Regions from separate parts of the Bacillus sp. mrc49 genome, predicted to be linked through region 3. Evidence: riboswitches for the same ligand, from Rfam matches in the RefSeq annotation. Region 3 holds a riboswitch; each other region holds the start of a gene.
The links. Region 3 has a riboswitch for S-adenosylmethionine ahead of CVN76_RS20295 (methionine ABC transporter ATP-binding protein). Riboswitches for the same ligand answer to the same signal wherever they lie in the genome.

Region 1: it holds a riboswitch for S-adenosylmethionine, as region 3 does, so the genes downstream of both, CVN76_RS25065 (sugar ABC transporter substrate-binding protein) here and CVN76_RS20295 (methionine ABC transporter ATP-binding protein) in region 3, are expected to answer to the same signal.
Region 2: it holds a riboswitch for S-adenosylmethionine, as region 3 does, so the genes downstream of both, mtnK (S-methyl-5-thioribose kinase) here and CVN76_RS20295 (methionine ABC transporter ATP-binding protein) in region 3, are expected to answer to the same signal.

What each region holds. Positions count from the first base shown of each region.
Region 1 covers NZ_PHNG01000788.1:32,832-36,112, forward strand. Annotated here, with positions in the region: gene CVN76_RS25060 (GTPase domain-containing protein) at 1-1,492, shown strand, start outside; SAM riboswitch class I at 1,590-1,695, shown strand; gene CVN76_RS25065 (sugar ABC transporter substrate-binding protein) at 1,811-2,923, shown strand; gene CVN76_RS25070 (sugar ABC transporter ATP-binding protein) at 2,983-3,281, shown strand, end outside.
Region 2 covers NZ_PHNG01000778.1:15,521-18,801, reverse strand. Annotated here, with positions in the region: gene mtnA (S-methyl-5-thioribose-1-phosphate isomerase) at 1-661, opposite strand, end outside; gene mtnK (S-methyl-5-thioribose kinase) at 676-1,875, opposite strand; SAM riboswitch class I at 1,953-2,107, opposite strand; partial or broken gene CVN76_RS24130 (carbon-nitrogen family hydrolase) at 2,180-2,968, opposite strand; gene CVN76_RS24125 (pyridoxal phosphate-dependent aminotransferase) at 3,066-3,281, shown strand, end outside.
Region 3 covers NZ_PHNG01000715.1:8,780-12,060, reverse strand. Annotated here, with positions in the region: gene CVN76_RS20300 (O-acetylhomoserine aminocarboxypropyltransferase/cysteine synthase family protein) at 1-1,079, shown strand, start outside; SAM riboswitch class I at 1,197-1,311, shown strand; gene CVN76_RS20295 (methionine ABC transporter ATP-binding protein) at 1,480-2,514, shown strand; gene CVN76_RS20290 (methionine ABC transporter permease) at 2,507-3,175, shown strand; gene CVN76_RS20285 (MetQ/NlpA family ABC transporter substrate-binding protein) at 3,191-3,281, shown strand, end outside.

The sequences.
Region 1 (3,281 bases), on a different contig from region 3:
AATCCTCGAAATCACGGACACAGAGCGCAAGGCTGTGATGGAATTAACGGAATTGGATGAAACGCGCCGTCAGCGGGGGACTATTGTCGATGTTACGCTTATTAGTGACTACCTGAAGAATAATCGCCTGAGGCTGTTGGATACCCCTGGATTCAATGGGGAAAAAAGCGTCGAATCTGATTTCCAAGGCTATTTGCATGGCAGTGATGGCCTATTGTTCGTCCTTGACGCACGGGCTCCTTTCACCGGAAGCGAACGGGATCTGTTATTGGAGATTCAAAAGCTGGCTCCGAAGCTGCCGATACACTTCTTGTTGAATAAGATGGATACGATTTACAGCGATCAAGTGGCAGTACGGATGGAAGACGAAACTTGGGATAAAGTGAATGCATATTTCCCGAATGCGAAAGTTTTCGCCTTCTCCAAGCTTTATGATAGCAAGCAGCAGCTGAAGGACCTTTCGGCTTTCCTTCAATCAAATTATCAAGATGGCAATTGGATGGAGAGAAGATCTGAAAAAATCCTTGCGTTCATTCGCAAAACTTTATCTTATTTGTTAGAAAAACGGGCCGCCAACGAGCGGAAATGTGAGCATTCCATCTCTTGGAATGAACAGATGGAGGTCAAGCTGAATGGCGCTGTCAACCAGCTGGCAGATTTGGAAAAAGAAAAAAGTGAAAATATCATAAGGGCGTACCGTTTGATTAAAGATGAAGTGAAAAATCAGCTTTCTTCCAACATCCCCGAATTACTGAGGGATTGCTCTAAATCGTTAACGGAAAGCAGTGATTTCAGTCAGGTCCATATCGAGTTGAATCAGGAAATGAATGATCGGATCCAAGCTTTCATTTCCGATAAAATCATGCCGCAATATTACCGTTCGCTGCAAGACTGGATTGCCAGCTCCCAAATGGAATTCTCACAAAGCCAGCAGTTTATGGATGAGATGAGTTCAGGATTCAATGAACTATACAAGGAAGAACGGATCATGCTTGCCGGGGACTTCAGGGTATTGGATGACTGGCGCCGTGATGCGGACCGGATGACAAGCAGCATCCGGATCGAAAACGTCAATATCTTATTGCGCAGGACGCCATCGCAGCTGCTGCTCAAAGGAGCAGGAAAACTATTTGGGGCGATTCCGCAAAATAAAGCCAATATGTACAATCGTTATAAGAAATACTTGGAAGGCGAAGATTACCAGGATGTAGCGGAGATGATAACGGATCGCTTCCTGACCCAATTCGGATTGTTTGAAAAATCCTTGGATCGGGACATCTCACTTTTCTATCGCAGCTCATTTGCCTTACTGCAAAAAACGATAGAACAAACGCAGACGGAAATTAAAGACTACCAGGCCGCCTTGGAGCATATGAAGGAAAACCCGGAAGTTTACCGTGACCCTATCACTCTGTTCGAAGTCAAATTGCGCCAGCTGGAGAGACTGGAAAAAATCGAGAAAAAGCGTCTAGCCCAACTGCAAAGAAAATAAATAGTCATGACGAACATTTCAAATATTCAAAAATCTATTGACTTTACGACTATATCCCTATAAAGTGGTAATTACGAAAAACGTAACACAATATATTCTCTTATCAAGAGTGGCGGAGGGACTGGCCCTAAGATGCCCAGCAACCGTTCCATTAGGAATTGGTGCTAAATCCTGCAAAACAGAAATGTTTTGACAGATAAGAGAGGGACAAGTCTGCAAAACAGCCGATTAAACCTCTCTATTACTAGAGAGGTTTTTATTTTAGGATTTACACCAACTTAACAGATAAGAATAATTGAAGAAAATGGGGGAAACAGGATGAGAAAGTCTATTAACGCTGCAATCATTACAGCTATCGCTTCTGCTTTGCTTTTAACGGGTTGCTCTTCAGGACAGAGTTCAACGGAACCGAAGCGAGAAGAAAAAGTTTCATTTGAAAATGTTCCAGAAAGATTTGCCGAGGGGGAAGGAGCCAAAATCAAAGTCATCCGTAAAATAGGCGGAGATGATCATACGGCCCAATATTTGGCTGGAGCGAAGGAAGAAGGGGAAGATCTGGGGTTCCAAGTGGATACATATACAGCAAATGGTGATACGGCCAAATTCCATGATGCCATAGCCCAGGCTTTGCAGCAGGATTATGACGGCTATATCATTTCCCATGGGGATGATGCAGCAACAGTCAATGATGTTCAAAAACTGGTTGATGCAGGAAAAAGCGTTGTCACCTTCGACTCCATAAGCGATTTATCCAAGATAGACGGTGTTACATTAACTTCACAGGATGATGAAGCGCTGGCAACACTTGCTTTTGATAAGTTGATAGAAGAACAGAAAGGTAAAGCGGCAATCGCCTATCTGTGGGTGGATGGTTTTCCCCCAATGGTGAGAAGAAATGCCGTCTATCAGGAAAAATTAAAAGAAAATCCTGGTATAAAAGAAGTCGAAAGGTTCGGGGTGGCATCTGCCGATACTTCGGTTCAGACACAGAATGCAGTAGCCGCAATGCTGAATAAATATCCTAAAGGTAAATTGGATGCCATTTTCGCAACATGGGATGCGTTTGCTATCGGAGCAGCCAGGGCGATAAAAGAAGCTGGCCGTGATGAGGTGAAGATATACGGAATTGACGTATCCAATGCAGATCTTCAGGAAATGCACTCTGCTGATAGCTCATGGTCCTACACGGCAGCAGTCGATCCAAAGTTGATCGGGGCTGTGAATATGAGGATATTGGCAAAAAAATTAGCGGGCGAGGATACGCCGCAAACATATGATTTAGAGGCTTCGCTCATTTCACAAAAGCAAATCCAGGCTTCAAAAGAAGCGGTAAACATGACGAACCTATCTGGAATTGTCGATGGATGGGGTGAATCCAGCGAATTTGAAGAAGATTGGATGAAAGTCTTGAAAGATCACTATAAAAAGTAAAAAAAGAGGCACTCTCTTTCCTATGAAGGGGAGTGTCTGTTCAGGTAGGGGGAATGGACATGGCCACACAACTTGAAATGAAAGGCATTTCGATTGAATTTCCTGGGGTCAAGGCGCTTAATGACGTTGATTTTTCGGTACGGTCAGGAACCGCCCATGCATTGGTCGGTGCAAACGGGGCAGGGAAATCCACGTTGATGAAAGTTTTATCAGGGGCACATGTTCATTATTCAGGTGACATTTATCTCGATGGGATGAAGCGGGAAATCCGTTCGCCAAAGGAAGCGCAGGAACATGGCATTCAAATCGTGTATCAGGAAGTGGATACGGCACTCATCCCATACTTAACCGTCGGTGA
Region 2 (3,281 bases), on a different contig from region 3:
TATCAGAGATTAAGGTGACGTCAACACCTGCTTGCATCAGTTCCCAAGCGGTCAATCGCGCACCCTGCAGAACAGGTCTGGTTTCACAGGCGTACACTTTCAGCGGGAAATTCCGCTCTTTAGCTAGATGAAAAGGGGCCAGTGCCGTGCCATAACGGGCTGTGGCAATTCCACCCGCGTTGCAATGCGTCAATACGGAATCTCCTTTTGCGAATAACGATAAGCCATGCTCCCCGATTTTCCTGCACATTTCTTCATCTTCTGCAAAGATGGCTTTAGCCTCGAAAACAAGTGCTTCCTTGGCAGCAGAAATGCTTTGGGCCTCCATCAATTTATTCTTCATTCTCTTTAATGCCCAAAAAAGATTGACGGCAGTAGGCCTGGAAGAGGCGAGCCTTTCGATATGTTTCGTTACATTTTTTTTGAAATCCGCTAAATTCGTTGCAGCTTCCTGCTGGGCACCAAGTGCCACCCCGAATGCTGCTGTCAGTCCGATCGCTGGTGCACCGCGCACCTTTAATGTAAGGATGCTGTCATATACATCCTCAACCGAATGAAGTTTAATGAATTCAGTGATGGCAGGAAGGGCTTGTTGATTTAATAATGTGATATGGGTATTGTCCCATTGTACCGAATATGGTAAAGGTGCTATCGTCGTCACGTGCAGGTCTCCTTTTAGAGGGAAGATGAAGTCAGCGTTTGTTGCTTTATCCATTCGATGACCGCTGGAACATCCAATTCTTCCCGTTTTTTTATCAATAAAGCACCAAGCTTCAACGTGGCCGTTTTGGCCGCGATTTTCGTTTCTTTATCTTCCATGACATTTAAATCTGCGACATGAGAGAGGCCGATCGTTCTTCGAATCAATTCACATCCGGCAAAACCGAATGCATCCCGTTTGAATTTAGTCAGTAAATAAGGGAGATAGCCAGTCACATGGCGGAACGGACTTTTATTGTGGGTGTTCCATAGTTCCGCATAATTTTTTTCAAATGACCGCCAAAATTCATCGAGTTGTCTGAATATCTCTTCTTTTCCTGCTCCATTCCGAGTGACCGCCTGAAAGAGGAGATTGGCGGTGTATTGTCCAAGGTCAAAACCGACTGGTCCATAAAAAGCGAATTCAGGGTCGATAACTTTTGTTTCGGTTTCACTTGCAAATATACTTCCTGTATGTAAATCTCCATGCAGCAAGGCTTCCTGCTCGGTTTCGAAGCTTTGTTTCAGCTTAGCCACTTCTAAAATCACATCTTGATCATGCCAAATCCGTTTGGCGGCATCCGTTAATTCAACTTCGAAATCTCCAGGCAGCTCCTCGAAAAAAGGATCGGTGAAAATAAAGACCTCCGTGATTTTACAGAGCTCCGGATTCGTGAATTGCCGTGCCACTTCTTTTTTTGCGGAGGGCTCCAAATGATAATCGGAAGTGTAAAATGAAGTCTTCGCAACATATTCACCAATATGCTGCGAAAGCAATGGGAACGAATCGCCCGCAATCAATCCGCTTCTAGCAATTTTCAAGTGTGACAAGTCTTCCATGACCGTGATGGCTAGCTGCTCATCCGAATAATAGACTTGTGGTACGAATTCGGGACAATAGCTCCGGAAATGAATAAGGGCATTCGCTTCAATGGCAGCCCTTTTCAACGTCAGCGGCCAGCTTTCGCCAAGCACTTTGGCATAAGGGACCGCTTGCTTGATGATTATCCCTTTATTTGTGGCCGTGTCTGTAATATGGAACACATAATTCAAGTTACCATCACCAATTTCTTTACAGCTTAAATTCGCATCGGCATCTACCAACCCTAATTTTTTTGCAAGGATAATGGCCGTTGCGTTAGTCAATCTTGTAAAATTCGAATGGTTTTGAGTCATTTCTTTCCCCTCCACATTAAAAATAAGAATAAAAAAGCCTCTTTCCATAGAAAGAGGCAGAAGTATTAGCTTCGGACCTCTCATCTCCCAGAAAAGTGTTTTCTGGTGGAATTGGCACCGTGCTCTGCGGATTTTGCAATCCGGCGGTGTATCCGCCCCATTTCACAATGGTATTACAGTCGGTTGCTGGGCTTCATAGGGCCTTAATCCCTCAGCCTGCTCTTGATAAGAGTTTATATGTTTTCTGAAATTTTAATCTTCGGGAAAATAATATCAATCTTTTAAATAGTTTGTCAATGGCAAATTAATAATAATCAAGACGGCGATCTTCGAATACCGGCATTTTGTGGCGAGCGTTTGATACTTCGGTGAGGTCCAAGGTGCCTGTCAGTAGTTCGCTTTCCTCTCCTGCTTCACTTATGATATGCCCCCAAAGATCAATGTTCATGGAGTGACCGGCAAATACCTTATGGACAGCCGATCCTGAACGGTTCACGGCTACAACATAGGACTGGTTTTCGGTGGCAGGCAAGGCTGATCATTAAGGCTCTCCAGTGATCGAGTCTAGGCTTCGGCCATTCTGCGGTTACGAACAGAACTTCTGCCCCTCGAGCGGAGTGGGCACGCTGCCGCTCTGGAAAGCGGATGTCATGACAAATGAAACCGGCACATATTTTGTCATCAAGGGTAAATAAACCATCCTTTTCGCCTGGCTGCAAGAAATGATGTTCATCCATTAACTGAAACAAGTGAAGCTTATCGTACTCTTTAATGAGTTTCCCGTTCTTATCGATGATGACCATCGTGTTAAAGATCCTTTTGTGTTTTTTTTTTTTTGCGATGGAGCCGCCTATGATATGGATTTGGTGCTTCAGCGCCAAGTTCCTGAAAAATTCAATCGTCTTTTCTGCCTCTTCATCACCAATCTCATTCAATCTGGTCAAGTCATAGCCTGTAGCCCATAACTCTGGTAAAATAACCATATCTGCGTCTGCGTGCACGGCTTTTTCCAGCATTGTTCGGCCAGCTGATAATTGGGATCAGGCTGTCCGAATGCTATATCCATCTGGATGCAAGCCATCTTCCATTTCATTATGAAAACCTCCACAGGTAAAAATGCTTTACAAGATTATGATAAACATATATCATTTGTGACTAGAATTTCAAGAAATTTCAGAGAAGGTGAATAAATGTTGCAATTCGAAAAATCGAAACAGCTTCAACAACTTCCCAAGCAGTTTTTTGCTTCATTGGTCGCAAAGGTCAATGCAATTACTGCGCAAGGGCATGATGTCATTAACTTGGGCCAAGGGAATCCCGATCAGCCGACGCCTGTGCATATCGTGAAAAGTTTACAGGCTGCAGCTGAAAAAACGATCAACCATAAATATTCACCGTTCAGGGGA
Region 3 (3,281 bases):
TCGGCGGATTGGCCACAGCAAGCGGAATGGCTGCCATTTCACTGTCAATCCTCAATATTGCCGGTGCAGGGGATGAAATCGTTTCGGCCTCTACCTTGTATGGGGGAACATATAACCTTTTCGAAAACACCCTTCCTAAATACGGAATTAAAGTGAAATTCGTTTCTCCTGATGATCCTGAGAATTTTAAAAGGGCAATTACGCCAAGAACAAAGGCCATATTCGCAGAAACGATTGGAAATCCAAGTTTGCGGGTCCTCGATATTGAAGCGGTGGCAAAGATCGCACACGAAGCCCACATCCCATTGATCATCGATAACACCTTCGCTACTCCGTATCTTTGCAGACCGATCGATTTTGGAGCGGATATCGTCATCCATTCCGCAACGAAGTGGCTTTTGGGTAATGGAACGACTTTAGGCGGTGTCATCGTGGATGGAGGCAATTTCAACTGGAACTCGCCGAACTTCCCCGGTTTCACGGAGCCTGACCCAAGCTACGACGGCTTGGTTTATGCCGATGCAGTGGGCCCTGCGGCCTTCATTACAAAAGCCCGGGTGCAATTGCTCCGCGATTTAGGACCTGCGTTAAGTGCCCAAAGTGCTTTCCAGTTTACGCTTGGTCTTGAAACGCTGCATGTAAGGATGAAAGAGCATCTTGCAAACACCAAGACCATCATACAATACTTGAAAAACCACCCTGCTGTGAAATGGGTATCATATCCAGCCAATGAGGACCATCCAGATAAGCCGCTTGCGGATAAATATCTGCCTAAGGGTGCGGGAGCCGTGGTGACCTTTGGGATTCAAGGAGACCGTGAAGCAGGGGCAAGGCTCATCAATTCGGTGGAGTTGTGGTCCCATGTGGCAAATGTGGGAGATGCGAAGAGTTTAATCATCCACCCCGCCAGCACCACCCATCAACAGCTGAACGATGCGGGATTGGCGAAATCTGGAGTGAGCGCCGATCAAGTCCGTCTATCCATCGGAATAGAAAATGTAGATGACTTAATAGAAGATTTAGAGCAGGCAATACAAAAAGCGACGGATATCGTTTCGGTGACATCCCAATCGATTTAAGAAAGTAGTCCTAAACTTTTTTTGTTAGAAATAATATACATTGCACTCCTTTTTTATCTGTGATAGAATTTCTCCATACTAATGAACGTAATGGTGTACAAATATTCTATATATTAGCTCTTATCAAGAGAGGTGGAGGGATGTGCCCGATGAAGCCCGGCAACCGACAAGGAGGTTTTTCCTTGGAAAGGTGCCAATTCACACAAAGTGTAAACACTTTGGAAGATGAGGGAAAGGCCAGCTTTTTTACCTGCCTTTCTGCTCATGCAGAAAGGTTTTTTTATTTTTAAAATTTAGGAAACCATAAGCATGTGCACGCTTGGTAAAAGATTAAAAGCTGGATAATGTAGATAAATCAACTAAGTTCATAGGTTTTATTGGATAAAAGAGGTGAGCATGAATGATTACATTGACCAACGTCAGTAAGCTGTTTCGAACAGGAAAAGGAAACGGCGGGACGATCAAGGCTGTAAATAACGTGAACGTTGACATAAATAAAGGCGAGATTTTCGGCATCATTGGATACAGTGGGGCAGGGAAAAGTACGCTGATAAGAATGCTCAATGGCTTGGAGACACCGAGCGAGGGGACGGTTGTCGTAGCAGATAAGGAAATTTCCAAAATTAAAGGGGCTAACCTTCGTAAGGCCCGCCAGGAAATCAGCATGATATTCCAGCATTTCAATTTATTATGGTCCAGAACCGTTCAGGAAAACATTTCCTTCCCGTTGGAAATTGCAGGGGTTTCAAAATCTGAACGGATGAAACGAGTCAATGAATTGATCAAACTGGTCGGACTTGAAGGCAGGGAAAAGGCGTATCCCTCGCAGCTAAGCGGCGGACAAAAGCAAAGGGTCGGAATCGCAAGGGCCCTTGCCAATGATCCGAAAGTTCTATTGTGTGATGAAGCGACTTCCGCTCTGGACCCACAGACCACGGATTCCATACTCGAATTGCTCGTTGATATCAATCAGCGACTTGGGTTAACGATTGTCTTGATCACACATGAAATGCATGTGATCCGGAAAATCTGTCATCGTGTGGCCGTGATGGAAAACGGGCAGGTCGTTGAACAAGGTCCAGTCCTCGATGTGTTCAGGAATCCTCAGGAACAGATGACGAAGCGATTCGTGCAGCAGGTGACGGAGCCAGAAGAAACGAAGGAAACGATGGACCATTTGTTCGAACGCTATCCTGCAGGTAAAGTGATTCAATTGACTTTCGTCGGTGACCATGCGGAAAGCCCTTTGATAACCAAGCTCGTACGCAACTTCGAGTTGGATGTCAACATCGTTCAAGGTAAGATATCCCAAACAAGAAGCGGCTCATATGGAACGTTGTTCATTCACCTTGATGGTACAGAGGATGAAATGCTCCGCGCAATCGAATTCGTTAAAGCACAGCAGGTAGGCGTGGAGGTGATCACTCATGCTTGAAGAATTATTGCCGAATATGGATTGGGAAAAAATGATTGAGGCAACAAAAGAAACATTGTATATGACAAGCATCTCTGTAGTGGCGACTTTCTTTATCGGGATACTATTGGGCTTGGTCCTGTTTCTGACAGGTAAAGGAAATATGTGGCAAAATCGGACCGCGAACGGGATCATCAGTGCTCTCGTTAATATATTCCGATCGATTCCATTCATTATCTTGATCGTACTGCTCATTCCATTCACCAAAGCGCTAGTCGGTTCCATGATCGGCGTGAATGCGGCGCTGCCAGCACTCATTATCGGAGCAGCCCCGTTTTATGCACGTATGGTGGAAATCGGTCTTCGTGAAATCGATAAAGGCGTAATCGAAGCCGCTAAATCGATGGGGGCCAAAACGAGCACGATCATTTGGAAGGTCCTTCTTCCAGAGTCGATGCCCGCCCTCGTTTCAGGGATCACGGTAACATCGATCGCATTAGTCGGCTATACCGCAATGGCAGGGGTCATCGGTGCCGGCGGGCTTGGGAATCTGGCCTATTTGGAAGGTTACCAAAGAAGTCAAAATGACGTTACGCTCGTAGCGACAATCGTTATTCTAATTATCGTCTTCATAATTCAGATTATTGGAGATGTGATTACATCCAAATTGGACAAAAGATAAAGGGAGATGAATAAGATGAAGAAGTTTTTAGGATTTGCGTTAATTTTAGTATTATCGATCGCTTTGGCAGCTTGCGGAAGCGACAAGGACAAAAAAAGCGGCAGCG